4 regions of the Klebsiella sp. B345 genome follow, and region 2 is predicted to be linked to each of the others. Evidence: predicted binding sites of a transcription regulator. Region 2 holds the regulator's gene; each other region holds the start of a gene.
The links. The regulator Fur, encoded in region 2, represses iron uptake genes when iron is present. The targets are predictions, from matches to a motif close to ATAATAATGAGAACNACTATCAA.
Positions count from the first base shown of each region.

Region 1 (7,929 bases), 570 kb from region 2:
CGTCGCTGGTCTGAACGTGTTAGATCGCGGACCGCAATATGCGCAGGTGGTTTCCAGTACACCGATTAAAGAGACGGTAAAAACCCCGCGTCAGGAGTGCCGTAACGTCACCGTAACCCATCGTCGTCCGGTGCAGGATGAAAACCGCATTGCCGGTTCGGTACTGGGTGCCGTGGCGGGTGGTGTTATCGGTCATCAGTTTGGCGGCGGTCGCGGTCGTAGCGTAGCGACAGTAGCGGGCGCGCTGGGTGGCGGCTATGCCGGCAACCAGATCCAGGGGGCGATGCAGGAAGGCGATACCTACACCACAACGCAGCAGCGCTGCAAAACGGTGTACGATAAGTCGGATAAAATGCTGGGTTACGACGTCACTTATAAAATTGGCGACCAGCAGGGCAAAATCCGTATGGATCGCGATCCCGGCACGCAAATTCCGTTGGACAACAACGGCCAGTTAATTCTGAACAATAAAGCGTAAAAAAGATGCCATTCACCATAAGCCCCCCATCCTTTCAGGCTGGGGGGCTTTTTTTATCAGAAGCTCAGGGCGTAGTTCAGACCAAAGGTGCGTCCGCGACCTTTGTACTCATACAGTGAGCTGCTGCCGTAGGTCGGGCTGTACAGCAGCGGCGCTCGTTGACCCCAGACGGTGACATAATCTTCATTCAGCAGGTTTTCAATGCTGAAGGTCAGTTTACCCAGCGGCAGTTCATAGCTGCCGATAAAGTCGACGGTGTTGTAGCCATCCAGCTTGTTGCCGCTGGCGTCACTCAGATCGAAGACCTGCTGGGTCTGCACGCGCAGTGACCACGGATCCGGCGCCCAGCCGACCCAGGCGGTGGCTTTCGATGGCGAGGCAAGGGTGACATCCCATTTCTGCCAGCTACCATCCGTCTTCACCTGCGATTTCAGAACGTTGAAGTTCGCACCGGTACTCCAGTCGCTCTGCGGGAAGGCGTAGTCAACCGCGCCTTCCACGCCGTAAATACGTCGCTTGTCAGACTGTACGTCGATGGTCATATCGGTGCGGTTAACGACGATGGTTTTGTCTGAGGTGGAGTAGTATGCCGCCAGCTGCGTGCGCAGGTTATCGCCGGTGTAACGCCAGCCCAGCTCGTAGGAGTTGACCTTAATCCCCTGCAACGGCGAGTCGCCGACGTTGACGCTCGACAGCAGCGGGTAGTTGCCGTTTACCGCCGCGCCATATTTACCGATGCCGTAGTATTTCCCCGGATCCGGAAGCTCGACCCCTTGTGAGAAGTTGAACCAGGTCTGTTGGCGGTCGGTGAGGTGGGCGACAATCCCGGCGTTAAACAAGAAGTTATCGTAATCGGTTTTGCCACCCGGGATGGCATCAGCCGAGTTGACTTTGCCGTTCGCCACGTCTTGCTGCTGAGCATAGCCGACAAAATCATTGACCCGGTTTTCCGTCCACTGATAGCGCACGCCGCCGCTCAGGGTGAAGATATCATTAAGGTCATAACTGCTTTGCAGGAACGGCGCCAGGTTGGTGATGCTGTAGCCCGGGTAGCGGCCGGTGGTGTAAATCGCGTCGTTGTGCAGGCCGCCGGATGTCATCGAGGTATTGAGGTCGAAGAACATCTGGTTGGCGTTGAAGGTCTCGTGATCGGCATCCAGTCCCCAGGTCAGATCCCAGCCGTCAAGTGGTTGGCTGTTGACGGTGATTTTCGCGCCGTACTGATCGGTATCCTGTTTTGAGGAGGAGAAGCTGCTGACCTGGCCTTTGCTGAGCGTTGGGAAGGGATAGAAGCTCAGCGACTCGTCGCGGTAGTAGATCTGGCTGACCAGGTTCTGGCCATAGAAATCGGCGTCGGAATATTGCAGGCTAATCAGATGGCGTTCGGTACCGGGAACGCGGTCAGAGTCCAGCCCGTTGGTGGTGTAGGCTTTCCCGTCACCGGTGACTGCCGACATATTTTTGCCAAGATAGAGGCCGTAATCGTCCCCCTGGCTTTTATAGTATTGCGTCACCAGCTGCAGCTGGCGGTTTTCGTCGATGTTAATCGTCCCAGTACCCATGACATCCAGGCGGTCAGAATGCTGCAGGCCGGTCTGGGTGTTATCAAGGATCAGCGCATCGTTATTGCCGTCATACCAGCCACCGAAGCGCTGATAGGCGACAGATAAACGCCCGGAAGCGTGATCGGTTCCACCGCTGACTGCCGCCGCCACTCGCTCGTCATGGTCGTTGCTGTTGGCAAAACCAGTTTTACCGCCGAGCTCAAGGTCCACCTGGCGTTCCTGCTGACCTTTTTTGGTGACGATATTGATCAGGCCGCCGGTACTGCCACCGCCGTACAAAGAGGTGGCACCAGAAATCACTTCAATGTGTTCAATATTGAACGGATCGATAGAATCGAGCTGGCGGCTGTCGGTACGGGATGAATTGAGGCGCACGCCGTCAATCAGTACCACGATGGCCCGGCCACGCATGTTCATACCGTAGTTAGTGCGTCCCTGGCTGCTGACGTCAATACCGGGGATCAGTTGGGCCAGTACGTCTTTAAACTCCTTGCCCCCCTGTACCTGCTGTTCAATTTCCTGACCTTCGATAACCCAGGTGGTTTGTGCCATTTCGGCGACGGTGCGATGGGTTCGGTTGGCACTCACGATAATGTTTTCTTCATCGACCTGTGCGGCAAACGCGGGCAGGGCAGTAGCCAGCAGCAGTGGGTTAAGCACCCAGAGACGCGTGTTCATTCGCATTCCTTTTATGAGTTAATTGCAGCGTTGTTTTTTTATTCCGGGACTGATGCCCCGACGGTTACAGACTGAAATATTTCGAAAAGCAAATGCGAATTTTGCACATATTGATTATCGTTATCAATATCATTTACAACAAAATAACGACTTAATAATATGAAAACATTAATAAAAATAAGGTTAAAGCAGGAAGGGAGTGAAGGCCCGGTGGCGAGTGTCACCGGGCGGCAGTGCAGATTAGTGCTGAAGGATTTGTGGCCACAGCCGCAGCGTGGTGTCGGCGATGCGCATCAGTTTCTCGAAGTCAGCGCCTTCGCGCGCGCTGATAGACATCCCTTGTAAAACGCAGTTCAAAAACTGCGCCAGCTGCTGGACGTCACCTTTTTCCGGGAGCTCTCCGCGTAGCTGACGCTGCTGCAGAAACTGGGCCAGGGTCTGCTCTTGCTTCGCATGGCGCGATTTGATGGTGTTGGCGATATCGGTTGACGAGGCCGCCAGTGCCGCTGAGGTGTTGATCATAAAACAGCCCGCCGGCGTATCTTTGCTGGTAAAGCAGGTCGCGATGGCGGTGAAGTAGTCGCGCAACGCCTGGTCGACAGATTTATCCTCGGCAAACAGCACCGCTTCGTGCCTGGCCGCGAAGCGCGAAATATAGCGATCGAGTACCGCCAGGAATAACCCTTCTTTGTTGACGAATTCCGCATACAGCGTCGGCGCTTTTGCCCCGGTCGCTTCTACAAGATCGGCAAGAGAAGTTGCCTCGTAGCCGTGCTGCCAGAAAAGTGCCATGGCCTTATCCAGCGCCGCTTCCTTGTCGAACACTTTTGGTCGGCCACGGCTTTTTTTTACGCAACTTTGAACGTCAGTTGTCATGGTGCCGCTGTACCTATGTTGGTTTGTTGAGTGGGCATTATAAAAATAAACGCCGCAACCTACCAGCGCCGAACCCGCAAAAATAAATAATTCATATATGTATGAATTTTAAGTTGTTTATAAATAAATAAACGATCGTTATAAAAATGATTTGACGTGTGATATGGATCACATTAATATTTACCTATCGATCGTTAAGTTAATTCTTGCGACCCTACTAAAATCATCTGCATAGGTATAATAATCATGAAAAACATCAAAACTCTGACGCTGGCCGCTGTGCTGAGCTCTCTCTCTTTCGCCAGTTTTGCTGCTGTTGAAGTGCAATCCACTCCAGCTAACCAACACAAAATTGGTACCGTTTCCGCGACCGCTGGCACCAACTTAGGTTCTCTGGAAGATCAGCTGGCACAAAAAGCGGAAGAAATGGGCGCCACCTCTTTCCGTATTACTTCCGTCACGGGTCCGAACACCCTGCACGGAACAGCTGTTATCTATAAATAAGTCTGTTTTACCCCTGTCATGCCACTGACAATACGCGAGCCTGACCCCTTTATCAGCTCGCGAGTAGTACGCTGTAAGATGTTCCCTGCTATGCCACAGACGTGAGGCGGTTCTCACCCCTTTATGAGACCGCTGCATGTCGACCTTTCGCGTTATCTTGTTTGTGAGATATCCATAAAAAAACCGCCTGTCAGGTTACCTGCAGGCGGTTTTTTTTCATGTCGGGAGCCCGACTGATTCCCTTACATTGCTTGCTCGTGCGCCACATGGTGGCGGGTCACGTTAATCGGCATGCCTGAGCGCAGTTCCATGGCGTAGTTCATCACCTCCTGATTGGTTGCCGGTGACTGTTTAAAGCTCTCCATCGTGCTGTTCAGGACTATCGGCAGAGTTTGCGGATCGTCATCCAGATGTTTGGACAGGGGCTGGTGGATTTCCACCAGACGCGTTCCGTCCGGCTCAACGGAGGCCTTAATCGGCGTGTTGATGATGTTGACTCTGGTGCCTGGGGTGATCTTGTTAAACAGCGTTTTGATGTCATCATCACGCAGACGGATGCAGCCGGAGCTGACGCGCATGCCAATACCAAAATCAGCATTGGTACCATGCAGCAAATAGACACCGCCGTAGGCCGCAAGGCGAATGGCGTGATGGCCCATCGGGTTTTCCGGCCCGGCAGGCACCACGGCAGGGAGGTCTATCCCCATCGCTTTATAGCGGGCCCGAATGTTGGCGGTTGGCGTCCAGGTCGGGTTGGCCCGCTTGTCGGAGACGGTGGTAACCATAGTGGGCGTAATCGTATCGCCCCCCAGTTGACCAATACCGATAGGGTAGACGGTGACCTCGTTTTTACCCGGCGGGTAATAATAGAGGCGCAGTTCGGCGAGATTAATCACCAGACCTTCGCGTGGCGCATCGGGTAACAGGGTCTGTAGCGGAATGGTCAGGACGCTTCCGGCCCGTGGCACATAAGGGTCGACGCCAGGGTTGGCCTGCAGCAAGGCCAGGAAGCCGACGTTGTAGCGCTTGGCGATAGCCTCCAGTGAACCTCCGTTGTTTTGCACGACGTGAAACTGGTTCTGCCCCACAACGCGGCTGCCCGCCGGCGGTAGCGGCCAGGTGTTGGCGCGGGCGGGAAGCGCCATGACGGCGACGACGGCCAGTGCTGCCAGCCAGAGAGATAAACGCGATACGAAAATAGTCATAATAAATAAGTGGTTATTTTTTATGAGGAAACAGACGGGAATTATCGCGTGGGTGAATGTGGGGAAACCCTGGTATATTGCAAAACATTTGTAAAGTTTGCCAGGGATGTCAGATGCTGACGGCAGAAGAGCAGGGATACGGTTGCTGCCACCGTATCCCTGAGATGATTATGCTGCGGCGTTCTCTTCGAGCTGGCGCATAAACTGACGCACCCACTCCATACGGGTTTTACGTTCGCCGAGGTCCTGCATAAACTTCAGGCGGGTCGGTCCGTCGAGGCGGAAATGCTGAGGCTGCTTCTGCAGCAGCCCAATCAGCCATACCGGGTTGACGTTGTTCTTTTCATTGAACTCAATCACGCCGCCTTTCTCGTTGCCTTCCAGCTTACGGATGCCGAGTTTTTGCGCCTGTTGTCTCAGGCGGGCGATGTCCAGCAGGTTTCTCGCCGCATCCGGCAGCAGGCCGAAACGGTCGATTAGCTCAACTTTAATCTCTTCCAGATCGTGCTCATGCTTCGCGCTGGCGATCCGCTTGTAGAACGACAGCCGGGTATTGACGTCAGGAATAAAATCATCCGGAAGCAAGGCCGGCATCCGCAGCTCGACTTCGGTCTGCTGACTGGTGAGATCCTCAAGGGAAGGTTCACGTCCGGCTTTCAGCGCATCGACGGCATTTTCCAGCAGCTCCATATATAGCGAGAAGCCGATGGTCGTCATCTGTCCGCTCTGGTCCTCGCCCAGCAGTTCACCGGCCCCGCGGATCTCCAGGTCATGGGTTGCCAGCGCAAAGCCGGCCCCGAGATCTTCCAGCGAAGCGATGGCTTCGAGGCGCTTTTGCGCATCGGTGGTCATGGCTTTCGGATGCGGCGTCAGTAGCCAGGCGTAGGCCTGATGATGCGAGCGCCCGACGCGCCCGCGCAGCTGGTGCAGCTGTGCCAGGCCGAAATGGTCAGCCCGCTCAATGATAATGGTATTGGCGGTGGGGATATCGATCCCGGTTTCGATAATGGTGGTACATACCAGCACGTTGAACCGCTGGTGGTGGAAATCGTTCATGACGCGTTCCAGCTCGCGCTCGCGCATCTGCCCGTGACCGATGGCAATGCGCGCTTCCGGCACCAGCTCCGCCAGGCGGTCGGCGGCTTTCTGGATATTTTCCACGTCATTGTAGAGGTAGTACACCTGGCCGCCGCGCAGCACTTCACGCAGGATGGCCTCGCGCACCACCAACGAGTCGTATTCACGCACGAAGGTCTTCACCGCCAGACGGCGGGCCGGCGGAGTGGCAATAATGGACAGATCGCGCATTCCGCTCATCGCCATATTCAGGGTTCGCGGAATCGGCGTGGCGGTCAGGGTCAGGATATCGACATCGGCGCGCATGGCTTTGATGCGTTCCTTGTGTCGGACCCCGAAGCGGTGCTCTTCATCGACGATCAGCAGCCCAAGGTCGCGCAGTTTGACCTCATTTTGCAGCAGCTTGTGCGTCCCGATAAGAATATCGATTTTGCCTTCCGCCGCCTGTTCCAGGATCTGCGCCTGCTCTTTTGCGCTACGAAAACGCGACAGCATTTCGATGCGAACCGGCCAGTTGGCGAAACGGTCGCAGAAGTTATCGAAGTGCTGCTGAGCGAGCAGGGTAGTTGGCACCAGCACCGCTACCTGTTTGTGGTTCTCAACCGCCAGGAAGGCGGCGCGCATCGCCACTTCGGTTTTGCCGAAGCCGACGTCGCCGCACACCAGACGATCCATGGCCAGCGGCTGACACATATCGCTGAGTACGGCGTTGATGGCCTGCGCCTGATCCGGGGTGGTTTCAAAGGGGAAACCGTCACAAAATAGCTGATACTGTTCGCGATCGTGTTTAAAGGCAAAGCCCGATTTTGCAGCCCGCTGGGCGTAGATATCGAGCAGTTCCGCCGCCACATCGCGGACCTTTTCCGCCGCTTTCTGCCGCGCACGAGTCCAGGCATCGCCGCCGAGTTTATGCAACGGCGCGTTTTCTTCCGCGCCGCCGGCATAGCGGCTGATCAGATGCAATGAAGAGACCGGCACGTACAGCTTGGCATCATTGGCGTAGATGAGCATCAGATACTCGGCGGTGATCCCACCCGCTTCCAGAGTGGTCATCCCGGCATAGCGGCCAACGCCGTGCTCGAGGTGCACCACCGGCTGGCCTTCATGCAGCTCTGCCAGGTTGCGGATTAAGGTATCGGGGTTGATGGTGCGCCGTGAATCTTGACGACGACGCGCCACGCGCTCGCCCAGCAGATCGCTTTCGCAAATCAGCGCCAGCGAGTGTTGCCCATCGATAAACCCGTGCTCAGCCGCGCCAATCATCAGATAGCGACCATTACCGCTCGCCTCTTCCAGTCGCAGAATATGTTTCGGGGCGATTTTGATCCGCGCCAGCACTTCACCGAGCGCTTCGCGGCGGCCTTCACTTTCTACCGAGAAGATCACCGGACCGTTAAACGATTCGAGAAAGCGGCGCAGATTATCCAGCGGCGCCTTACTCTGCGCCTGAATGGAGAGATCCGGCAGCGTCTGATAGCCGAGGTTGGTATTGGCGGCTTTCTCGGCCAGACGCTCGGTTTTTAGCTGCACGCGCGGCCACTTTTTC
Region 1 covers NZ_CP180443.1:5,054,088-5,062,016, forward strand. Annotated here, with positions in the region: gene ACMYSO_RS23675 (glycine zipper 2TM domain-containing protein) at 1-478, shown strand, start outside; gene ACMYSO_RS23680 (TonB-dependent siderophore receptor) at 535-2,721, opposite strand; gene ACMYSO_RS23685 (TetR/AcrR family transcriptional regulator) at 2,962-3,597, opposite strand; gene bhsA (multiple stress resistance protein BhsA) at 3,844-4,101, shown strand; gene ldtC (L,D-transpeptidase LdtC) at 4,344-5,306, opposite strand; gene mfd (transcription-repair coupling factor) at 5,475-7,929, opposite strand, start outside.
Region 1: the regulator Fur is predicted to act here: its motif matches at 2,832-2,854, upstream of ACMYSO_RS23680 (TonB-dependent siderophore receptor).

Region 2 (7,929 bases):
TAAAAACGACGTGCAGTGGTTAGGTTTCCACTGGTCCGGGGAAGTTTGCTACTCGTCTGATTATTTTGATCAACTGCACCAGTATGCCGTTGAGCTGATTAACAAAGGCCTGGCCTATGTAGACGAACTGTCGGCGGATGAAATTCGCGAGTACCGCGGTTCGCTGAAAGCGCCGGGTAAAAACAGCCCGTACCGCGATCGCAGCGTCGAAGAGAACCTGGCGCTGTTTGAAAAAATGCGTGCCGGTGGTTTTGAAGAGGGCAAAGCCTGCCTGCGTGCGAAAATCGATATGGCTTCGCCGTTTATCGTGATGCGCGATCCGGTGCTGTACCGTATTAAATTCGCCGATCACCACCAGACCGGCAGCAAGTGGTGCATCTACCCGATGTACGACTTTACTCACTGCATCAGCGATGCGCTGGAAGGCATTACTCACTCGCTGTGTACTCTGGAGTTCCAGGATAACCGCCGCCTGTACGATTGGGTGCTGGATAACATCAGCATCCCGGTTCACCCGCGTCAGTATGAATTCTCGCGCCTGAATCTCGAATACACCGTGATGTCTAAGCGTAAGCTGAACCAGCTGGTGACCGAGAAACACGTTGAAGGCTGGGATGATCCGCGTATGCCGACCATTTCTGGTCTGCGTCGTCGTGGTTATACCGCTGAGTCCATCCGCGAGTTCTGCAAGCGCATTGGCGTGACCAAGCAGGACAACACCATTGAGATGGCGTCGCTGGAATCCTGCATCCGCGAAGACCTCAATGAAAACGCTCCGCGTGCGATGGCGGTGATCGATCCGGTTAAACTGGTTATCGAAAACTACCCGCAGGGCAGTAGCGAAATGGTGACGATGCCGAATCATCCGAACAAGCCGGAGATGGGCAGCCGCGACGTTCCGTTCAGCGCCGAGATCTGGATTGACCGCGCTGACTTCCGTGAAGAAGCCAACAAGCAGTACAAGCGTCTGGTGCTGGGCAAAGAAGTGCGCCTGCGCAATGCCTACGTGATCAAAGCCGAGCGCGTAGAGAAGGATGCAGAAGGTACCATCACCACCATCTTCTGTACCTATGATGCCGATACGCTGAGCAAAGATCCTGCCGATGGCCGTAAGGTGAAAGGCGTAATTCACTGGGTGAGTGCAGCACACGCGCTGCCGGTTGAAATCCGTCTTTACGATCGTCTGTTCAGCGTGCCGAACCCGGGCGCAGAGGACGATTTCCTGACGGTTATGAACCCGGAGTCACTGGTGATTAAGCACGGCTTCGCGGAGCCGAGCCTGGCGGATGCACAGGCCAGCAAAGCCTATCAGTTCGAGCGTGAAGGCTATTTCTGCCTCGATAGCCGTTATGCTACCGCTACCCATCTGGTGTTTAACCGCACCGTGGGCCTGCGTGATACCTGGGCGAAAATCGGCGCATAAATCTGCGTCGCATATTGCCATCAAAAACGCCGCGCTAAGCGGCGTTTTTTTTTATCTCACCTGTCACGACCTCTTTGCTGACAACAGTCGCTCAGGCGTTGTCTGGCGCATCCTGCCGGCCATTTCTGTCGCTAACTTAATAATCCGGCCCCGACATTTACCGATAGACCCAGAATAATGAGATTAAATATGAATGAGATAACCGACTGGAGCAGGGTTATTTTACGCATGTCGGTGGTCCCCGTAGCGACATCTGCGGTTTGCGAGGCGACGGCGATAGTGAAGGAGTAGTAGAGAAAATCCCAATAACCCGGCGCGTCGGGTTTTTCCGGGAAAATCATCGGCGTGACCTCATCGCTGAGGGTCAGGTAATGTCGGTGCGCGTAATGCATGGCGAAAGAGCTTGGTAACAAAGTCCAGGAGGCAATCAGAGTGGTTGCCGTCAATACCAGATGCAGTACCCGGGTGCCACCGGTAAGGTTCTTCAGGGTGGAAAGCTCGCTGAGAATGGTAATGATACTGGCCGAACAGGCCAGTATCATCAGGGTTAATACCAGGGTCGCGCTCTGGTCTTGTATTCTGGCGATACGTGGGATATCGCTGACGTTGGTTAACAGCATTCTCAACCACATAAACAGCAAATACAGCCACGCCAGCACGTTCCAGCTAATCAACGCGCGCTGAATAGTCCCCAATCCTCGCGGTAGTAAGAAATAGCTTATTAATGCCGCGCACACCGCCAGCAGCAGCCAGAATCGCCCCTGAAAATAAGTTGTTAACTCAAAACGCATGGCTTCAATAACTTTATAAGGCAATGAATAGATTAACTGTAGATCATTGAATTTCGTCGGGAGGAGGGGACGACAAATATTCCCGCTGAAACGATGCGCCAACAAGCAGGGGCGGTAATTTTCGTGATGCGAATTAATCTTGTTTGCAGCTGGCTGAATTTTCCTCCGGGTCTGCTGGCGATGTTGGCGTGAAAAAGCGTTGTAAGCGCTTTCATTTCTTTTTTGTCCTGATTTTGCAAGCACTTCCGCGATAAAAGTATGACGGCTAATATTGTAACAAAAAGAAATAGAATATGTGCGCTTTGTCATAATCTTAAGCTTTGGTCGGCGAAAGAGATTGATAATTCGCGTCACGAAAAATAGTCTATCAATAGTGGTTATGCGGATTTTTACCGCTCCACTTTTTAGCAGTCTTATTTATTTTTTCGCGGTTTGCCCTTGGCACCGCTTTTAAAACGTCAAAGAGGATATGCACATGCGTACGTTTAGTGGCAAACGTAGTACGCTGGCGTTGGCTATTGCCGCCGTCACCGCGATGTCGAGCTGGATCGTTGTTCCGCAGGCCAGCGCAGCAGGATTTATTGATGATTCCACATTAACCGGCGGTATCTATTACTGGCAGCGTGAGCGTGACCGTAAAGATGTGACCGACGGCGATAAGTACAAAACCAACCTTTCTCACTCCACCTGGAACGCCAACCTCGACTTCCAGTCTGGTTATGCTGCCGATATGTTCGGTATCGACGTGGCGGCCTTTACCGCCATCGAAATGGCGGAAAGCAGCGAAAGCGGACACCCGAACGAAATTGCCTTCTCTTCACGAAATAAAGCGTATGACGAAGATTACTCTGGCGATAAGAGCGGGATCAGCCTGTATAAGGCCGCGGCGAAATTTAAATACGGCCCGGTATGGGCGCGTGCTGGTTATATCCAGCCAACCGGGCAAACGCTGCTGGCTCCGCACTGGAGCTTTATGCCGGGTACCTACCAGGGTGCTGAAGCCGGAGCCAATTTTGATTACGGCGACGCCGGTGCGCTGAGTTTCTCCTACATGTGGACGAACGAATATAAAGCGCCGTGGCACATCGAGATGGATGAGTTCTACCAGAACGACAAGAAAACCAAAGTCGATTATCTGCACTCACTGGGCGCCAAATACGATTTTAAAAATGACCTCGTGCTGGAAGCGGCGTTTGGTCAGGCTGAAGGCTATATCGACCAGTATTTTGCCAAAGCCAGCTACAAATTTGATATTGCCGGTACGCCGTTAAACACCAGCTACCAGTTCTACGGTACGCGTGACAAAGTCAGCAACGGCGGCAGCAACGATATTTACGACGGTACCGCCTGGCTGCAGGCATTGACCTTCGGTTACAAGGTCGCTGATGTGCTTGACCTGCGCCTGGAAGGGACCTGGGTGAAAGCCGACGGTCAGCAGGGTTACTTCCTGCAGCGTATGACCCCAACCTATGCGTCGTCCAACGGTCGTCTTGATGTGTGGTGGGATAACCGCTCTGACTTCAACGCCAACGGTGAAAAAGCGGTGTTCTTCGGCGCGATGTATGACATGAAAAACTGGAACATGCCGGGCTGGGCGTTTGGCGCATCATACGTTTACGCATGGGATGCTAAGCCGGGCAGAATGTCCACGCCGGACGCTTATTACAACGCGGATACCCGTCTGAAAGAGTCTGCCTACAGCCTGGATGCCATGTATACCGTCCAGGACGGGCGAGCCAAAGGTACGCTGTTCAAACTGCACTTCACGCAGTACGACAACCACTCCGATATCCCGAGCTGGAGCGGTGGTTATGGCAACATCTTCCAGGATGAGCGTGACGTGAAATTCATGGTTATTGCCCCGTTCACTATTTTCTGATGCCGTCGCGGCAGGCCTGAACCTGCCGCAACTCTGAGAGGTTAATGATGAAGAAACTATTGCTCATCGCACTAATGGCATCAGGGCTGGTAGCCTGTACGCAGTCTCCTGCGCCGAAAGAAGATACAAAACTGAAAGATGCCTACAGCGCCTGCATTAATACGGCGGAAGGTAACCCGGACAAAGTCCAGGCCTGCCAGAGCGTGCTGGATGTGCTGAAAGAAGATAAGCAGCATCAGCAGTTCGCCAACCAGGAAAGCGTACGAGTCCTCGATTACCAGCAGTGTATTCTGGCGACCCGCACCGGCAACGATCAGGCGGTGAAGGCGCGTTGCGACCAGATCTGGAAAGAGATCCGCAGCAACAATACCAAACCCTGATAACCTCCTGCCAACTCCGCATAATCAGTGCATAAAAAAAGCCAACCGTCAGGTTGGCTTTTTACTGTTTGCACGCGGGAAACTTATTTTTCCACCGCGTCGTGTGCATGCTCATCTTCGCGGCAATCGCCTTCTGCACAGTGGCCGTACAGGTACAGGCTGTGGTTGGTCAGACGGATGCCGTGACGGGTAGCGATTTCACGCTGGCGCGCTTCAATAGAGTCATCACTGAACTCGATCACTTTGCCGCAATCAAGGCAGATAAGGTGATCGTGATGATGCTGCTGCGTCAGTTCGAAAACAGATTTACCGCCTTCGAAATTATGGCGGGTAACAATGCCTGCATCGTCAAACTGGTTCAGTACGCGGTAAACGGTAGCCAGACCAATTTCTTCACCCATGTCGATCAGGCGTTTGTATAAGTCTTCCGCACTGACGTGATGGTTATCCGGTTCCTGCAAAACTTCCAGGATTTTTAATCGTGGAAGTGTGACTTTCAGGCCAGCCTTCTTTAATGCGGTATTGTTGTCAGTCATGCGGAATCTGTCCTGTTGCTAATCGATCTACTTCCATCAGCGGAAGTAATACAGAGAATCACCCGATGTAATGCGTCTCATTATAGAACTGCCATGTTGAAATGAAAACCGCAAGCATCGTGCCTTGTATGCTGTTAAAAACGAGGTGCCAGTTACAAACTGCGTCACCTGACCTCATCGAATCAGAGGACATTGTACAGATATGTGGTTAAAAGTTAAAAACTTGTAGCTATTAGTTTTATTGCTTTTACCTATCAAAACGGCGAAACCATAAGGTAACGCCGTTTGATCATTATGCGTTTTTGATTTCTTCGAGATGCAGCTCTTCAGAAACCTGCTTCACCCACTGCGAGACACGTTCGTTGGTCAATTCAGGCTGGCGATCTTCATCGATAGCCAGACCGACGAAGTGGTCGTCATCCGCCAGGCCTTTAGAGGCTTCAAAATGGTAGCCCGCCGTCGGCCAGTGGCCCACGATAGTGGCGCCGCGCGGCTCGATAATGTCGCGAATGGTGCCTAATGCATCACAGAAATATTCTGCATAGTCTTCCTGGTCGCCGCAGCCAAACAGCGCAGCCAGTTTACCGTTGAAGTCGACCTCTTCCAGCGTCGGGAAGAAATCGTCCCAATCACACTGTGCTTCACCGTAGTACCAGGTAGGAATGCCGAGCAGCAGAATGTCGTAGGCTTCCAGATCTTCTTTGCTGCTCTTGGCAATGTCGTGAACATCAGCAACATCTTTACCAAGCTGCTTCTGAATCATTTTTGCAATATTCTCGGTGTTGCCCGTGTCGCTGCCAAAAAAGATGCCGATGATTGCCATGAGTAAAATAACCTCTTGAAACTTAATAATGTGGTAGTGGCGTAATGCCCGCAGATAACGGCAATCATAGCAGAACAGGCGAGGGGGCGGAAACAGCAATCACGCCCGACTGCACACTCTGCTACATGAAAGCGTTTTTTTGAGGATTTTCAGGCTTTATCCTGGCGATGCAGGGCTGCCAGCTGAGTCATGAGTATCTCTTCGATCAAATCGCTGCGGTTCATATTGCGTGCTTCCGCAAGCTCATTGAGTGCGTCTACTGCCTCCGCGTTGAGTTTTAGCTCAACACGCTTCAGCCCGCGAACTTTATCGCGCTTGAGCTGATTACGTTTGTTGATGCGCAGTTGTTCATCGCGCGCAAGCGGATTGGTCTTTGGTCTTCCCGGGCGCCGCTCGGTTGCGAACAAATCTAATGTCGTACGGTCCGTTTGTTCTTTTGCCATGATTCTGAGTGACTTCGGGGAAACAGGTTGTCGGGCTATAGCCGACACAGATAGCGCGCCATAATACATCAGGCGAACCGCTGCGCCAACGACCGCGGGCATTCTGCTGCGCGGTCGGGCAGTTTTTAGCCAGTTAGGCCTGTCGCGTGCTCAGATAGCGGCGAATTGCGCGTAAAACGGCCTCCGGTTTCTCGGCATGGACCCAGTGGCCGGCTCCGGCAATCACATGGGCCCGCGCCTGCGGGAACTGGGCGAGCAGGGTGTCACGATAGGCATCGGTGACGTAAGGTGAATTCCCGCCTGGGATAAACAGCGCCGGATGCGGCCACGCCGGGATGGGTTCCCAACCCACAATGTGCGGGTACTGGTCCCATAACACCGGTACGTTAAAGCGCCACTGGCCGTCGACGAAAGATTTCAGCAGGAACTGAATCACACCTTCTTCCTGCAGATGTTCACGCATAACGGCCGCTGCCTGCTGGCGGGTGGTCGAGGCGGCGGTGGTGACGGCATTAATGGCGGCAAAAATTTCGTCGTGGCGCCGTACGTGATAATCCACAGGGGCAATATCGATAGCGACCAGGCCATCAATGCGCTCGGCTGCCACGGCGCTGAGCGCCATCACTGCTTTGCCGCCCATCGAATGACCAATAAACGTGGCTTTCTCAATCTGCCGATCGTCCAGTGTATCGATCAGATCCTGCGCCATTGCCGCGTAGGTCATCTCTGGCGAACGTGGGGAAAGCCCATGATTGCGCATATCAACCTGCACAACATCGTGGTCACTGACCAGATCGCGAGCGAGGATCCCGAGGTTGTCGAGACTGCCGAACAGACCGTGGACGAGGATGACAGGAGAATTATTGTGCGGATTTTGTGCAGATTGCGCGCGGCTATTTAATTTCATGGCAAAGTTCTTTTTTTCGCTTCGTCGGGTTAGGGTATTATGTTGGACATTCTGCCATCCGGCTGCAAGACCCAGAGCTATCTGAGTTTTACCGCCATCCTGGTTTGACGCTATTCGCGGTCAGGATTTGTCCTTATAATCCTGACAACTTGTATTCAGAATAAGATATCGCACTGGATTAAGATGAAAACAATTGAAGTTGATGATGATCTCTATCGCTATATTGCCAGCCACACCCAGCATATTGGTGAGAGTGCATCCGACATTTTACGGCGCATGCTGAAATTTTCCGCCGCTTCCCAGACTACCGCACCGATCGCGAAAGCGGTTCCGGCACCGTCAGCGACTCCTGTCGTTGAGGTTAAACCTGCGAACCCGGCGAAAGATAAAGTCCGCGCCATGCGCGAACTGCTGTTATCAGATGAGTACGCCGAACAAAAACGCGCGGTTAACCGTTTTATGTTGATCCTGACGACGCTCTATTCTCTGGATAATAAAGCGTTTTCCGAGGCGACCGAGTCTCTGCACGGACGCACCCGCGTCTACTTTGCCGAAGATTCACGGATCCTGCTGAAAAGCGGCAACCAGACCAAGCCGAAACAGGTTCCGGGTACGCCGTGGTGGGTCATCACCAATACCAATACCGGCCGCAAATGCAGCATGATTGAACACATCATGCAGTCGATGCAGTTCCCTGCGGAATTAATTGAGAAAGTCTGCGGCACGATCTAGTTTTATTCACCTTGC
Region 2 covers NZ_CP180443.1:4,487,672-4,495,600, forward strand. Annotated here, with positions in the region: gene glnS (glutamine--tRNA ligase) at 1-1,423, shown strand, start outside; gene ACMYSO_RS21050 (DUF1345 domain-containing protein) at 1,555-2,214, opposite strand; gene chiP (chitoporin ChiP) at 2,690-4,093, shown strand; gene chiQ (ChiQ/YbfN family lipoprotein) at 4,141-4,473, shown strand; gene fur (ferric iron uptake transcriptional regulator) at 4,557-5,009, opposite strand; gene fldA (flavodoxin FldA) at 5,302-5,832, opposite strand; gene ybfE (LexA regulated protein) at 5,982-6,275, opposite strand; gene ybfF (esterase) at 6,409-7,182, opposite strand; gene seqA (replication initiation negative regulator SeqA) at 7,366-7,914, shown strand.

Region 3 (7,929 bases), 1.2 Mb from region 2:
TGAAGCAGTCAGAGCAACATCTTGCAGACAGAATAAATATCACTATGACTTTTGTAATTTATAAAATAAAAAGCCCCCTTTCAAATTGGGATGAAAGGGGGAAAAGATCTTGTTAGGAATGATGCCCTCTGGAATAAACCAGGAACAGGGGCAATTTACCCTGAAAAACCGAAATTAAAATGAAGAGATCTTGAATAAATTATGCAGAAGCCATGGCGGTACCCACAGTATATAAAAGAGATGATTGGTATGAATCCTTCATATTTTCCTCAAATTCACAGAATAGAGTGTCAGAGGCTAATGGGAGCATCACAACAAGCCAATTGTTGTATCTAATAGAAAAGTAGTGGCGCCTTACCAGGGAAGGTGAGGCATTTACCAGGCTACCTGCCGTCGCTTACCGTGTGGCGCAGGGGCCGCACTCCCGAATGAGCATGCATCATGCGTAAAAATGAGATCCAGCAGTCCGTACTGAACGAGCTTGTACGCTGGATAAAAAACAACCTCGAGAAAAAACTCACCGTGAACGCGCTAAGCGCATTTTCCGGGTACTCAGAGTGGCACCTTTTCCGCCTGTTCCGTCATCACTTTAACATGTCGCCGATGGAGTATATTCGGCAGCAGCGGATGTTGTTATGCCGAGATTTATTACAAAGACAACCTGCTTTCCGTATTGTGGATATTTGCATCATGTCCGGATATGAAGACCTTAGTGCATTTAACCGGACATTTAAAAAGTATTATTCGGTGACCCCGACACAATTTCGCCGGCATATTTGTATGCAATCCTGATGTCACCTGCGGATGAAGCATTCGAGGATGAAAATAACAGGCCGGGAGCTGTCACACTCCCGGCCTGTCGCTCAACGATTAGAAATGGGTATTTACGCTGACATAGAACGTTCGTCCGGACTCATTATAAGTCTCGGCACCGGCACCGTATAAATAGGCTCCGGTGGTAGAATTTCCGGTGGTTTGCGCATTCCCGGCACGATAGTGGCGAATATCAAAGAGGTTATCGATACCGCTGGTCAGACTGAGGTTTTTGTTCACATCCCAGGTCCCGCTCAGCCCAACGATACTGTACGGGCTCAGCTCGTTCAGCTCGCTACCCGACACCGCTTCGCCTTTATAATTGAAGCGTTTTGGTTTCTGGCGTCCGTACCAGGTAAAGGTGCTTTGCAGCGAGAAGTCCTCGCGGACCTGCCAGCTCAGCGTCGAGTTAAGGGTAAACTCCGGGATCACCGACAGTCGGTCACCGGTGGTTTTGTTCTTGCTTTGCAGCATCCAGGTCAGGTTGTTGCTCCAGTTGACCGTTTCGCCTACCGGCACGTTCAGCGACCCTTCCAGCCCTTCTACCAGCGCTTTAGGAACGTTCTCCCACTGGTAGATATTGGTTGTCCCGTTGCTGGCCGTACCGACGGCCGAATACCCGGACTCAATTTTATTGTGGTAGTCGTTACGGAACCAGGTGATCCCGGCCTGATAGCCTTCGTGCTTGTACTCAATACCGATCTCTTTGTTGACGCTGGTCTCGGCCTTCAGGTCGCTGTTACCCATCAGATAGCAGGCAGAACTACTGGCGTAGCACCCCTGGCCGTTGCTGTACAGAATGTAGTTAGGGTTGAGCTGATAGAGGTTTGGTGCTTTATAGGCGCGAGCAATACCCAGTTTCAGGGTCCAGTCATCACTCAGCCCCTGCGACAAGTTCAGCGATGGGCTCCAGTTATTGCCGACGATGCTGTGGTGGTCGAAGCGCAGGGCCGGCGTCAGCATGGTGCTATCGGTCAGCGCGATATTGTCTTCGGTAAACAGCGAGAAAATTTCAGCGCTGCTGTAAGGCGTACGGCCGGACGTCGAAATGCCGTCGATTGAGCCGTAAGAGAGCGACTGCGACGTCGAGGTGCCATCTTTCATACGCTGCTGGTTCCATTCAGTACCCAGCGTCAGGTTCTGCTCGAACCCCAGCGTAAACGGTATGTTGACCTCGCTGTGCAACAGGACATCCGCGAGATCGATATCCGAGAATTCGTTACTGGAGAAGATCCCTTCGGTGCCCCCCGCCAGCCCTTCATTCATTCGCGAGTTGCGGGTGTGTTCGTACTGCGCATAGCTGTTACTGGTCACGCCGTTATCCCAACCGCCGGTCCAGGTGATGCCATAGGTCTGCCGGTAAATCCGGTTGGTCTCTTTACCGTACATGCTTTTCACCAGGGTGCTGGTATTGGTGTTTTGCGTATCCCCCGCATAGAGGTTGCCCTGGCGGCTGTAGCCGGTTTCGAATTCCAGCGCCTGCATCGGCGCAAATTCCCAGCGCACCTTACCGTGGATATCCTTATTAACCACCCCTTCGCGTCCGGCCGGGTAAGAACCGGCATAACTACCGGTACGATCGGCCTCATGACCAGAGTTAATATCCTGGGCATCGGCCTGGGTCTTACTCAAGTTGCCCCATAAATTAAAACTGACGCTGTCCGACATCGGTCCTTCAAGGCTGAAGTTGGTGCGTTTGGTCGACCCCTCTTTACGATGCTGAGGCGCGTTCATGTAGGTGTTCCAGGAACCATGCCATTCGTTATTCACCGGTTTGGTGATGATATTCACCACCCCACCCATGGCGCCGTTGCCATAGCGTGCCGCTGCAGGGCCGCGCACGACGTCAATGTGATCGATCATCTCCGCCGGCACCCAGCCGGTATCGCCGCGGGTATCCCGATCGCCACGCCAGCCATAGCGCACCGAGTTGCGGCTGGTGACCGGCTTACCGTCGATCAGAATTAAGGTATTTTCAGGCCCCATGCCGCGAATATCGATTTGTCGGTTGTTACCACGCTGGCCGCTGGTTGAGTTACCGGTGAGGTTCACCCCTGGCTGGGTACGAATAAGTTCTGAAATATCGCGGGCTGGCGGGTGTTTGCGGATCTCATCGGCGGTCAGCGTTGATACGCCAGGGGCCTGTAAGGTTTGTTTGGCGGCGGTGACCACCATGGTCTCTTCGTTCTCTTGCGCAGCGGTGGAGGTACTGGCGGTTTTCGTCTCTTTTGAGGTGCTGCTATCGGCGGCTTGCGCAGGTAACACCACTCCCCAGATAGCCGCGTGAATGAGCACGGCCAACGAGTAGTTCGAGTATTGTTTCATGAAATATGCCCTGTTTTCTTTGTTGCTGCCGGGGCGCGGCACTTCCATCATTCAGATAAATAACGGTCATCATTTCCATGCGTAGCACTGACTGCCTGGTTCTGGCGTAGAGAAGCCCCTCCCGGTCAATGAACGGGATAGCAATAGCCTGCGGCCAGAATATAAATTTTCGCCTTATCAAAAATGAAGAAATACGCGTTCCGCACTATTCTTAGATAGCGTTTTCCGATCAGCCCTGAATATGATTATTGTGCTCCATCACGTTATTAGAAATGAGATTCATTATCAAGTTGATAATATTAAATAATCCTGCCATTTTTAGATTAACGCGGTAAAACAACAGGATAGAAAAAACGAAAAATAAATTAACAGGTAACTAACTTAATAAAATGAATAACACAATCACAAAATAAACATTATTTACTCATATTATCTTCACAATGGTTAATGGCTATTTATATGCTTATCCCATATTTAATGGTCATAGGTATCGTATATTGTTGGTGGAAAATATTTCCCAGCGCAGCGGGAAATAGGTCAGGGATAGCCTGGAGATCTCTCACATTTTATCCGGTAAAGGAACGGGCTAACGGCGTAGAGTTGGCTAAAATAAAAGGATGCATCTGCGGAGCGTCACTCCATGAACATCCTCTCGTTTTCCCGATACGCTATCGTCTGCTTTGCCTGCCTTGCGACCCTGCAGTTCACCGCCGTGGCTTCTGCGGCGTCCACAGAAAAGAAACCGCCGTCCGATGAGGAACGAGAGACGCTGGAAGTCCATACGGAAGAGATGCTGAAGCCCTGGAAAGGCGATCTACCCGGCATGCTCGACCGGCGGGTGATCCGGGTATTAACTACCTACAGCAAGACCTTTTTCTTTATCGATAAAGGCACCCAGCGCGGAGCAACGCATGATATTTTTATCGAGTACGAACGCAGCCTTAACCAACAGCTGATGAAAGAGCAGAAGCTCAGGCATCGCCATCTGAAGGTGCGCATCGTCTTTGTTCCCGTAGCCCGCGACCGGCTCTTCAGCGAGCTCGAAGCTGGCAGAGGCGATATTATCGCCGCCAACCTCACCTTGACCGATGAGCGTAAACAGCTGGCGGACTTCACCGCGCCGGTCTACGCCAACGTCCAGGAGCTGCTGCTGAGCGCCCCGGGAACCCCGGCGGTAAGCAGTCTCGAGCAGCTTTCTGGTAAGAAAGTCTATGTGCGCCAGTCCTCCAGCTATTACCAGAGTCTGCTAGCCCTCAATGCACGCCTGGCCAAAGCTTCGCAGCCACCGGTAATTATCGAAACCGTTCCGGAATCGCTCGAGGATGAAGATCTGATTGAAATGCTGAACGCCGGCCTGATCCCACTGACCGTCGTTGACCGCCATATCGCGTTGTTCTGGCAGCAGGTTTTCCCCAAAATTCAGGTCCACAAGGATATTGTGCTACGCGACGATGCCAGCATCGGCTGGGCAGTACGTAAGAACAGCCCACAGCTTCTCGCCTCGCTGAATAGCTTTATCAAAGCCAACGGTCAGGGCAGCAAGCTGGGCAATACTATTCTGCTTCGCTACCTGAAAGACGCGAAATATGTCAAAAATGCCGCCGCCCAGAAGGAGCGACGCAAATTTTTAACCATGGTGGATATTTTCCGTAAATATGGCGATGAGTATGATGTCGACTGGCTGTTAATGGCGGCGCAGGGCTATCAGGAATCACGCCTTAATCAATCGGTTCGCAGCCACGTCGGCGCCATCGGGGTGATGCAGGTGATGCCACGGACCGGCAAAGAGCTCAAAGTCGGAGATATCAACAAGCTGGATCCGAATATTCATGCCGGGGTGAAATACATGCGCTGGATGATCGATCGCTACTATGGTGACGAGCCGATGACGAAACTCGATAAGGCGCTCTTTTCATTCGCCTCTTATAACGCCGGCCCGGCGCGGATCGCCCGTTTACGTACAGAGACCCAAAAACGCGGTTTTGACCCTAATATCTGGTTTGGCAACGTTGAGTACCTGGCCGCAGAAAAGATCGGTTCCGAGACGGTGACCTACGTCAGCAATATCTATAAGTACTACATCGCCTACCGGCTGATCATCGATGAGATGGCGCGTAAGCAGCAGGCTACCGCAGACGCCAGCTCGACGGGCACAGACGCGAAGAGCCAGGCTACACCTGCCACACCTGCCACACCTGCCACACCTGCCACACCTGCCACGCAGTAAGTTGAGACAGATGAGCGATCGACAGGCATAAAAAAAGCCCCGATAAACGGGGCTTTTTATCATTTGCTAACAACCGCGACTAAGGCTGGCCTCAGAACGGGATATCGTCATCGAAATCGATCGGCGGTTCGTTAGACGGTGCGGCCGGAGCCTGCTGCTGCGGACGAGACTGCGCGCCGCCGCTGAACTGGTTGCTGCCACCCTGCGGCTGCTGAGGCTGACCCCAACCGCCCTGCTGCTGGCCACCCGCTGCCGGAGCGCCACCGCCCTGACGGCCGCCCAGCATCTGCATGGTGCCACCGACGTTGACCACGATCTCCGTGGTGTATTTTTCTGCACCGGACTGATCGGTCCATTTACGGGTACGCAGCTGGCCTTCAATGTAAACCTGCGAGCCTTTACGCAGGTATTCACCAGCGACTTCAGCCAGTTTGCCGAACAGCACAACGCGGTGCCATTCAGTCTGCTCTTTCATCTCACCGGTCGCTTTATCACGCCAGGATTCGGAAGTAGCCAGCGTAATGTTGGCAACTGCGCCACCACTCGGCATGTAGCGTACTTCCGGGTCCTGGCCCAGATTACCGACGAGAATCACCTTGTTTACGCCTCTGCTGGCCATGTTTGTGTCTCCTGAATGCGTTTCTTAATAGTGTAAACGCGCGAGTGTACCATTTCCAGGTGGTCTTTTGATAGCTGCGAAGAAGCTTCCAGATATCTCTCGCGGTCTGACATTTTTGCATATCCCATCGGAAAATGCATTCCAATACTGTATATTCAAACAGGTTAAATTGTGTCATAATTAGCCGTTTCTGCCGTTTGTCCTTCTAACAAACCAGGCAATCCGCGTATCTACCGGGAAAGGTGAATGGATAAGATCGAAGTTCGGGGCGCCCGCACCCATAATCTCAAAAACATCAACCTCGTCATCCCACGCGACAAACTAATTGTCGTCACCGGGCTGTCAGGATCAGGCAAATCATCACTGGCTTTCGACACGCTGTATGCCGAAGGACAGCGCCGTTACGTTGAATCGCTTTCTGCCTATGCGCGCCAGTTTCTGTCGCTGATGGAGAAACCGGACGTCGATCATATTGAAGGACTGTCGCCTGCGATTTCCATCGAACAGAAATCAACGTCCCATAACCCGCGTTCCACCGTCGGCACCATCACCGAAATTCACGACTATCTGCGTCTGCTCTACGCGCGCGTCGGTGAGCCGCGTTGCCCGGATCACGATGTCCCTCTGGCGGCACAAACCGTCAGCCAGATGGTCGACAACGTACTCTCTCAGCCAGAAGGCCAACGCCTGATGCTGCTGGCACCAATTATTAAAGAGCGTAAAGGTGAGCACACCAAAACGCTGGAAAACCTCGCCAGTCAGGGCTATATCCGCGCGAGGATCGACGGCGAAGTCTGCGATCTCTCGGATCCACCTAAGCTGGAGCTGCAAAAGAAGCACACCATCGAAGTGGTTATCGACCGCTTTAAAGTGCGCGACGATCTGTCACAACGTCTGGCCGAATCTTTCGAAACCGCTCTCGATCTCTCCGGCGGTACCGCCATTGTCGCCAATATGGACGACGCCAAAGCGGAAGAGCTGCTGTTCTCTGCCAACTTCGCCTGTCCGATTTGCGGCTACAGCATGCGTGAGCTGGAACCTCGCCTGTTTTCATTCAACAACCCGGCGGGGGCCTGCCCAACCTGTGACGGCCTGGGCGTCCAGCAGTACTTCGATCCTGAACGCGTGATTCAGAACGTCGAACTGTCGCTGGCAGGCGGCGCGATCCGCGGCTGGGATCGGCGTAACTTTTACTATTTCCAGATGCTGAAATCGCTGGCAGAACACTATAAATTCGATATCGAAGCCCCCTGGGGAACCCTCAGTGCCGACGTGCAAAAGGTCATTTTGTATGGTTCAGGCAAAGAGAATATTGAATTTAAATACATGAACGACCGGGGCGACACCTCGGTACGCCGCCATCCGTTCGAAGGCGTGCTGCATAACATGGAGCGCCGCTACAAAGAGACCGAATCCAGCGCGGTGCGTGAAGAGCTGGCGAAGTTCATCAGCAATCGTCCGTGCACCAGCTGTAACGGTACCCGTCTGCGTCGCGAAGCCCGTCATGTGTTCGTCGAGAACACGCCGCTGCCGACCATTTCCGATATGAGCATTGGCCATGCGATGGATTTCTTCACTAACCTGAAGCTCTCCGGCCAGCGGGCGCAAATCGCCGAAAAAGTGCTGAAAGAGATCGGCGACCGCCTGAAGTTCCTCGTTAACGTCGGCCTGAACTACCTGACGCTCTCGCGTTCGGCAGAAACGCTCTCCGGCGGTGAAGCCCAACGTATTCGCCTGGCCAGCCAGATTGGTGCCGGGTTGGTTGGCGTGATGTACGTCCTGGATGAGCCTTCCATCGGCCTGCATCAGCGTGACAACGAGCGTCTGCTCGGGACGCTGGTTCATCTGCGTAACCTCGGGAATACGGTGATTGTCGTCGAGCATGACGAAGACGCCATCCGCGCCGCGGACCACGTGATCGATATCGGCCCTGGCGCCGGGGTTC
Region 3 covers NZ_CP180443.1:3,299,505-3,307,433, reverse strand. Annotated here, with positions in the region: gene ACMYSO_RS15525 (helix-turn-helix transcriptional regulator) at 442-792, shown strand; gene ACMYSO_RS15520 (TonB-dependent siderophore receptor) at 871-3,138, opposite strand; gene ACMYSO_RS15515 (transglycosylase SLT domain-containing protein) at 3,779-5,365, shown strand; gene ssb1 (single-stranded DNA-binding protein SSB1) at 5,457-5,984, opposite strand; gene uvrA (excinuclease ABC subunit UvrA) at 6,231-7,929, shown strand, end outside.
Region 3: the regulator Fur is predicted to act here: its motif matches at 3,405-3,427, upstream of ACMYSO_RS15520 (TonB-dependent siderophore receptor).

Region 4 (7,929 bases), 2.0 Mb from region 2:
GCCAGATTGTCCTGAACCTCTATGAGAAAGGGATCTTTGATATCAAAGATGCCATTAACCAGGTCGCCGATCGGCTCAATATTTCCAAACATACGGTCTACCTCTACATTCGCCAGTTTAAGAGCGGCGATTTCCAGGGGCTGGATAAGTAATGCGTTTTGCCATTACGGTGACAGGGCCAGCCTACGGTACACAACAGGCCAGCAGTGCCTGGCAGTTTGCCCAGGCGGTTCTGCAAGAGGGCCATGAACTGGCCTGCATTTTTTTCTATCGTGAAGGCGTCTATAACGCTAACCAACTGACGGCGCCTGCTAGCGATGAGTTTGACCTGGTGCGCGCATGGCAACGTCTGCATGATGAACATGCGGTTGCTTTACACATTTGCGTCGCGGCAGCGCTGCGCCGTGGTGTAACCGATGAACGGGAAGCTCAGCAACTGGGCTTACCGGGCCATAATCTGCAGCCAGGGTTTACGTTGAGCGGCCTTGGGGCGCTGGCAGAAGCGTCATTAACCTGCGATCGGATGGTGCAGTTCTGATGAAACGCGTGGCCTTTGTTTTTTCTTCCGCGCCTCACGGCTCAGCTTCCGGCAGGGAAGGTCTGGATGCGCTGCTGGCGACCTCTGCATTAACCGATGAGCTGGGCGTTTTCTTTGTTGGCGACGGCGTCTTTCAGCTGTTATCGGGTCAAACGCCGTCAGCGGTGTTTGCCCGCGACTATATCGCCACTTTTAAGCTGCTGTCATTGTATGACATTGACGCCTGCTGGGTATGCGCGGCTTCCGCGCGTGAACGCGGTCTTGATGCAACCACGCCGTGGATTATCGATGCTGAATGGCTTGAACCCGAAGCGTTACGCGCCCGGCTCGATGATTTCAACGTGATTCTGCGGTTTTGAGGTTCCGATGCTCCACACCTTAAGCGTTTCTCCCTGGCATACCGATATCACTACCATGCTCCGTCTGATGAACGCGGGGGATGATCTGCTGTTGTTATCGGATGGCGTCACTGCCGCCATCGCCGGTAGCCGCTTCCTTGAAATGCTACAGTCTGCCCCCATAACCATTCATGTTCTGCAAGATGACATCGATGCCCGCGGGCTGGCTGGTCAAATTTCAGACAGTGTCGTCAGGGTTGGCTATACTGATTTCGTCAGAATGTCGATCAAACATCCCGGGCAACTGGCCTGGTAATGACGGGATTGTTGTATATTTCTTGACACCTTTTCGGCACCGCCCTAAAATTCTGCGTCCTCATATTATATGAGGCGATTTATTACGTGTTTACGAAGCAAAAGCTAAAACCAGGAGCTATTTAATGGCAACAATTAACCAGCTGGTACGCAAACCACGCGCACGCAAAGTTGCAAAGAGCAACGTGCCTGCACTGGAAGCCTGCCCGCAGAAACGTGGCGTATGTACCCGTGTATATACCACCACTCCTAAAAAACCGAACTCCGCACTGCGTAAAGTTTGCCGTGTTCGTCTGACTAACGGTTTCGAAGTCACCTCCTACATCGGTGGTGAAGGTCACAACCTGCAGGAACACTCCGTGATCCTGATCCGTGGCGGTCGTGTTAAAGACCTTCCGGGTGTTCGTTACCACACCGTTCGTGGTGCGCTTGACTGCTCCGGCGTTAAAGACCGTAAGCAAGCTCGCTCCAAGTATGGCGTGAAGCGTCCTAAGGCTTAATGGTTCTCCGTTAAGTAAGGCCAAACGTTTTATATTAATGTCAAACTAAACTCTTTGAGTTTTGGACAATCCTGAATTAACAACGGAGTATTTCCATGCCACGTCGTCGCGTCATTGGTCAGCGTAAAATCCTTCCAGATCCTAAGTTCGGATCAGAACTGCTGGCAAAATTTGTCAACATCCTGATGGTAGATGGTAAAAAATCTACTGCAGAAGCAATCGTATACAGCGCGCTGGAGACCCTGGCTCAGCGTTCTGGTAAAAATGAACTGGAAGCTTTCGAAGTCGCTCTGGACAACGTCCGTCCGACCGTCGAAGTTAAGTCCCGCCGTGTAGGTGGTTCTACTTATCAGGTTCCAGTTGAAGTCCGTCCGGTTCGTCGTAATGCCCTGGCAATGCGTTGGATCGTAGAAGCTGCTCGTAAACGTGGTGATAAATCCATGGCTCTGCGTCTGGCGAACGAACTTTCTGATGCTGCAGACAACAAAGGTACTGCAGTTAAGAAACGTGAAGACGTTCACCGTATGGCAGAAGCCAACAAGGCGTTCGCACACTACCGTTGGTAATCCCTTCGGAGTCATAGTCACCAGGCGGGCGCTTCAGGTAAGTCGCCCGTACTGGATAACTTAACTGAACGCCTAAAGAAACAAACGAGGAATCAAATGGCTCGTACAACACCCATCGCACGCTACCGTAACATCGGTATCAGTGCGCACATCGACGCCGGTAAAACCACTACTACCGAACGTATTCTGTTCTACACCGGTGTAAACCACAAAATCGGTGAAGTTCACGACGGCGCAGCAACCATGGACTGGATGGAGCAGGAGCAGGAGCGTGGTATCACCATCACCTCCGCAGCGACTACTGCATTCTGGTCTGGTATGGCTAAGCAGTATGAACCGCATCGCGTTAACATCATCGACACCCCGGGGCACGTTGACTTCACTATCGAAGTAGAACGTTCCATGCGTGTGCTTGATGGTGCAGTAATGGTTTACTGCGCAGTTGGTGGTGTTCAGCCGCAGTCTGAAACCGTATGGCGTCAGGCAAACAAATATAAAGTTCCGCGCATTGCGTTCGTTAACAAAATGGACCGCATGGGTGCGAACTTCCTGAAAGTTGTTGGTCAGATCAAATCCCGTCTGGGCGCGACTCCGGTCCCGCTGCAGCTGGCAATTGGTGCTGAAGAAGGTTTCACCGGTGTTGTTGACCTGGTGAAAATGAAAGCCATCAACTGGAACGAAGAAGACGCAGGCGTTACCTTCACTTATGAAGATATCCCGGCTGACATGCAGGAACTGGCTGACGAATGGCACCAGAACCTGATCGAGTCCGCTGCTGAAGCTTCAGAAGAGCTGATGGAGAAATACCTGGGTGGTGAAGAACTGACTGAAGAAGAGATCAAAAAAGCTCTGCGTCAGCGTGTTCTGAACAACGAAATCATCCTGGTAACCTGTGGTTCTGCGTTCAAGAACAAAGGTGTTCAGGCGATGCTGGATGCGGTAATTGATTACCTGCCATCCCCGGTTGATGTACCTGCGATCAACGGTATTCTGGACGACGGTAAAGATACTCCGGCTGAGCGTCACGCTAGCGATGAAGAGCCGTTTGCTGCTCTGGCATTTAAAATTGCTACCGACCCGTTCGTGGGTAACCTGACCTTCTTCCGCGTTTACTCCGGTGTGGTTAACTCTGGTGATACCATCCTGAACTCCGTGAAATCTGCACGTGAGCGTTTCGGTCGTATCGTACAGATGCACGCTAACAAACGTGAAGAAATCAAAGAAGTTCGCGCGGGCGATATCGCTGCTGCTATCGGTCTGAAAGACGTAACTACCGGTGACACCCTGTGTAACCCGGATGCGCCGATCATTCTGGAGCGTATGGAATTCCCAGAGCCGGTAATCTCCATCGCTGTTGAACCGAAAACCAAAGCTGACCAGGAAAAAATGGGTCTGGCTCTGGGTCGTCTGGCTAAAGAAGACCCGTCATTCCGCGTATGGACTGACGAAGAATCTAACCAGACCATTATCGCCGGTATGGGTGAACTGCACCTCGACATCATCGTTGACCGTATGAAGCGTGAATTCAACGTTGAAGCGAACGTCGGTAAACCTCAGGTTGCTTACCGCGAAGCAATTCGCTCTAAAGTTACCGATATCGAAGGTAAACATGCTAAGCAGTCTGGTGGTCGCGGTCAGTATGGTCACGTTGTGATCGACATGTACCCACTGGAGCCGGGCTCAAATCCGAAAGGATACGAGTTCATCAACGACATCAAAGGTGGTGTAATTCCTGGCGAATACATCCCGGCCGTTGATAAAGGCATCCAGGAACAGCTGAAAGCTGGTCCGCTGGCAGGTTACCCGGTAGTTGATCTCGGTGTGCGTCTGCACTTCGGTTCTTACCATGACGTTGACTCCTCTGAGCTGGCGTTTAAACTGGCTGCTTCTATTGCCTTTAAAGATGGCTTTAAGAAAGCGAAACCAGTTCTGCTTGAGCCGATCATGAAGGTTGAAGTAGAGACTCCGGAAGAGAACACTGGTGATGTCATCGGTGACCTTAGCCGTCGTCGTGGTCAGCTGAAAGGCCAGGAATCTAACGCTACTGGCGTACAGATTCATGCTGAAGTTCCGCTGTCTGAAATGTTCGGATATGCAACTCAGCTGCGTTCCCTGACCAAAGGTCGTGCATCTTACTCCATGGAATTCCTGAAGTATGATGACGCACCGAACAACGTTGCTCAGGCCGTAATTGAAGCCCGTGGTAAATAAGCCGTAGGGTTAAAACCAAAATCCCGTGCTCTCTCCTGATGGGGAGAGCACTATAGTAAGGAATATAGCCGTGTCTAAAGAAAAATTTGAACGTACAAAACCGCACGTCAACGTCGGTACTATCGGCCACGTTGACCATGGTAAAACTACTCTGACCGCTGCAATCACTACCGTTCTGGCTAAAACCTACGGTGGTTCTGCTCGTGCATTCGACCAGATCGATAACGCACCGGAAGAAAAAGCTCGTGGTATCACCATCAACACTTCCCACGTTGAATATGACACCCCGACTCGCCACTACGCACACGTAGACTGCCCGGGCCACGCCGACTATGTTAAAAACATGATCACCGGTGCTGCTCAGATGGATGGCGCGATCCTGGTTGTTGCTGCGACTGACGGCCCGATGCCGCAGACTCGTGAGCACATCCTGCTGGGTCGTCAGGTAGGCGTTCCTTACATCATCGTGTTCCTGAACAAATGCGACATGGTTGATGACGAAGAGCTGCTGGAACTGGTTGAAATGGAAGTTCGTGAACTTCTGTCTCAGTACGACTTCCCGGGCGACGACACTCCGATCATCCGTGGTTCTGCTCTGAAAGCGCTGGAAGGCGAAGCAGAGTGGGAAGCTAAGATCGTTGAGCTGGCTGGCTACCTGGATTCTTACATCCCGGAACCAGAGCGTGCGATTGACAAGCCGTTCCTGCTGCCGATCGAAGACGTATTCTCTATCTCTGGCCGTGGTACTGTTGTTACCGGTCGTGTAGAGCGCGGTATCGTTAAAGTTGGCGAAGAAGTTGAAATCGTTGGTATCAAAGAGACTGCTAAGTCTACCTGTACTGGCGTTGAAATGTTCCGCAAACTGCTGGACGAAGGCCGTGCTGGTGAGAACGTTGGTGTTCTGCTGCGTGGTATCAAACGTGAAGAAATCGAACGTGGTCAGGTACTGGCTAAGCCGGGTTCTATCAAGCCGCACACCAAATTCGAATCTGAAGTGTACATCCTGTCCAAAGATGAAGGCGGCCGTCATACTCCGTTCTTCAAAGGCTACCGTCCGCAGTTCTACTTCCGTACAACTGACGTGACTGGTACCATCGAACTGCCAGAAGGCGTAGAGATGGTAATGCCGGGCGACAACATCAAAATGGTTGTTACCCTGATTCACCCGATCGCGATGGACGATGGTCTGCGTTTCGCAATCCGTGAAGGCGGCCGTACTGTTGGTGCGGGCGTTGTAGCTAAAGTTCTGGGCTAATTTATTAGTTCTGAATTAAAAAGGGCGCTTCGGCGCCCTTTTTGCTGTCTGTCATTTACGGTGGCAGTAAAGATGTTGCTTGATTAAAACGTGCTTCGCTCTCGGTATTTCAGCAATAGTCTATTGTAATTATAACCATTCTCATTTACACTTTTGATCATAAATTGAACGGGAGTCGGTATGTACGTTTGTTTGTGTAATGGTGTAAACGATAAAAAAATTCGTCAGGCCGTGCGTCAATTTCATCCTCAGTCTTTTCAGCAACTGCGTAAATTCATTCCTGTGGGAAATCAATGCGGTAAGTGCGTCCGCGCGGCCCGCGAGATTATGGAAGATGAATTAACCCGCATGCCTGAATACCAGGAGATCGCTTAAGCGCTCCAGCTTTTCTTTGACATCTATATAGCCCGAACTACGCTTCAATAAGTGGAAGCGGAGGGACTATATAATGAAAGGTGATGTCAAAATCATAAGTTATCTCAATAAATTATTGGGCAATGAGCTTGTCGCAATAAATCAGTACTTTCTTCATGCCAGAATGTTCAAGAACTGGGGCCTGATGCGTCTCAATGATGTTGAATATCATGAGTCCATAGATGAAATGAAACACGCCGATAAATACATCGAGCGGATTTTGTTTCTTGAAGGCATTCCAAATTTGCAGGATCTCGGAAGACTGGGCATCGGTGAAGATGTCGAGGAGATGTTGCAATCTGATTTAAGGCTGGAGCTTGAAGGCGCAAAAGATCTGCGTGAAGCGATCGCCTATGCTGATAGCGTTCATGACTATGTTAGTCGCGACATGCTGATCGAAATTCTTACCGATGAGGAAGGCCATATTGACTGGCTGGAAACCGAGTTAGATCTTATCGGTAAAATCGGGCTGCCGAACTACCTCCAGTCGCAGATCAAAGTGGCTGACTAACTCGCGTTTACCATCCACACCAAAAACCCGCTGCAGCCAAAAAAGGGCCAAATGGCAGCGGGTTGTTTAATGACCCCTCCGTTTTACCCGACAGCATCAAAATCAGCCATCCGCCACAGGCCAGAAGTGAGGCCATAAAGATCAATTGTGGCAACAGTTGCCAGCCATGCCATGCGCCGAGGGCGGCCAGAAATTTGACATCCCCATAGCCTAATCCTTCATAACCGCGAATCCCGCGATAAAGCCAGTAGATCAATGCGAAGGCGAGATAGCCCGCGATGGCACCAGCAACGGCTTGTTCCAGTTTGATTGGGGAATGGCAAAGATAATAGAGCAGACCACACCAGAGCAGGGGACAGGTCAGGCGGTCAGGAAGTAACCCATCCCGCAAATCATACCAGCACAGTGCGAGCGTAAAACTGCTATAGACAAGTAAGAAGGGGAGCGTCATCGATTCATTGCCCTGGCTGCGGAGTTGTAACCCAGAGTCTGGGAGAAAGGGTGGCCAGTGGCAAAAGACAGAGCTGACAATCTCGAGCGGTATTCTGATGTTTTGCACCTATTTCAGAGTGTTGCAGTGCCTGACCAGTCAGGTACGCAAAAATGATTGCTGATTTTGTATGCAGTACTTGCGTAAGGCCGGAATTTGCGTATAATGCGCGGGCCTGTCAAAATTGGCAGGCTGGTTCGATATGAACCCTGATAGAGCAGTTAGCTATCAAACAATGTTCCCAATCGGGGAACTATGTAAGAACGGTTACACTCTCCCATCAATCGTAATGGGTATGAGGAGTAATCATTTCGTCTATAAATAATTGGAGCTCTGGTCTCATGCAGAACCAAAGAATCCGTATCCGTCTTAAAGCGTTTGATCATCGTCTGATCGATCAATCAACCGCGGAAATCGTCGAGACTGCCAAGCGCACTGGTGCGCAGGTTCGTGGTCCGATCCCGCTGCCGACCCGCAAAGAGCGCTTTACCGTTCTGATCTCCCCGCACGTCAACAAAGATGCGCGTGATCAGTACGAAATTCGCACTCACAAGCGTCTGGTTGACATCGTTGAGCCAACTGAGAAAACCGTTGATGCTCTGATGCGTCTGGATCTGGCTGCCGGTGTAGACGTGCAGATCAGCCTGGGTTAATCAGGTCATCGAGCGATTGAGAGGTTGAAACAATGATTGGTTTAGTCGGTAAAAAAGTGGGCATGACCCGCATCTTCACTGAAGATGGCGTATCTATCCCAGTAACCGTAATCGAAGTTGAAGCAAACCGTGTTGCAC
Region 4 covers NZ_CP180443.1:2,485,826-2,493,754, reverse strand. Annotated here, with positions in the region: gene ACMYSO_RS11840 (helix-turn-helix transcriptional regulator) at 1-152, shown strand, start outside; gene tusD (sulfurtransferase complex subunit TusD) at 152-538, shown strand; gene tusC (sulfurtransferase complex subunit TusC) at 538-897, shown strand; gene tusB (sulfurtransferase complex subunit TusB) at 905-1,192, shown strand; gene rpsL (30S ribosomal protein S12) at 1,317-1,691, shown strand; gene rpsG (30S ribosomal protein S7) at 1,787-2,257, shown strand; gene fusA (elongation factor G) at 2,354-4,468, shown strand; gene tuf (elongation factor Tu) at 4,539-5,723, shown strand; gene bfd (bacterioferritin-associated ferredoxin) at 5,904-6,098, shown strand; gene bfr (bacterioferritin) at 6,172-6,648, shown strand; gene ACMYSO_RS11790 (prepilin peptidase) at 6,656-7,099, opposite strand; gene rpsJ (30S ribosomal protein S10) at 7,480-7,791, shown strand; gene rplC (50S ribosomal protein L3) at 7,824-7,929, shown strand, end outside.
Region 4: the regulator Fur is predicted to act here: its motif matches at 5,846-5,868, upstream of bfd (bacterioferritin-associated ferredoxin).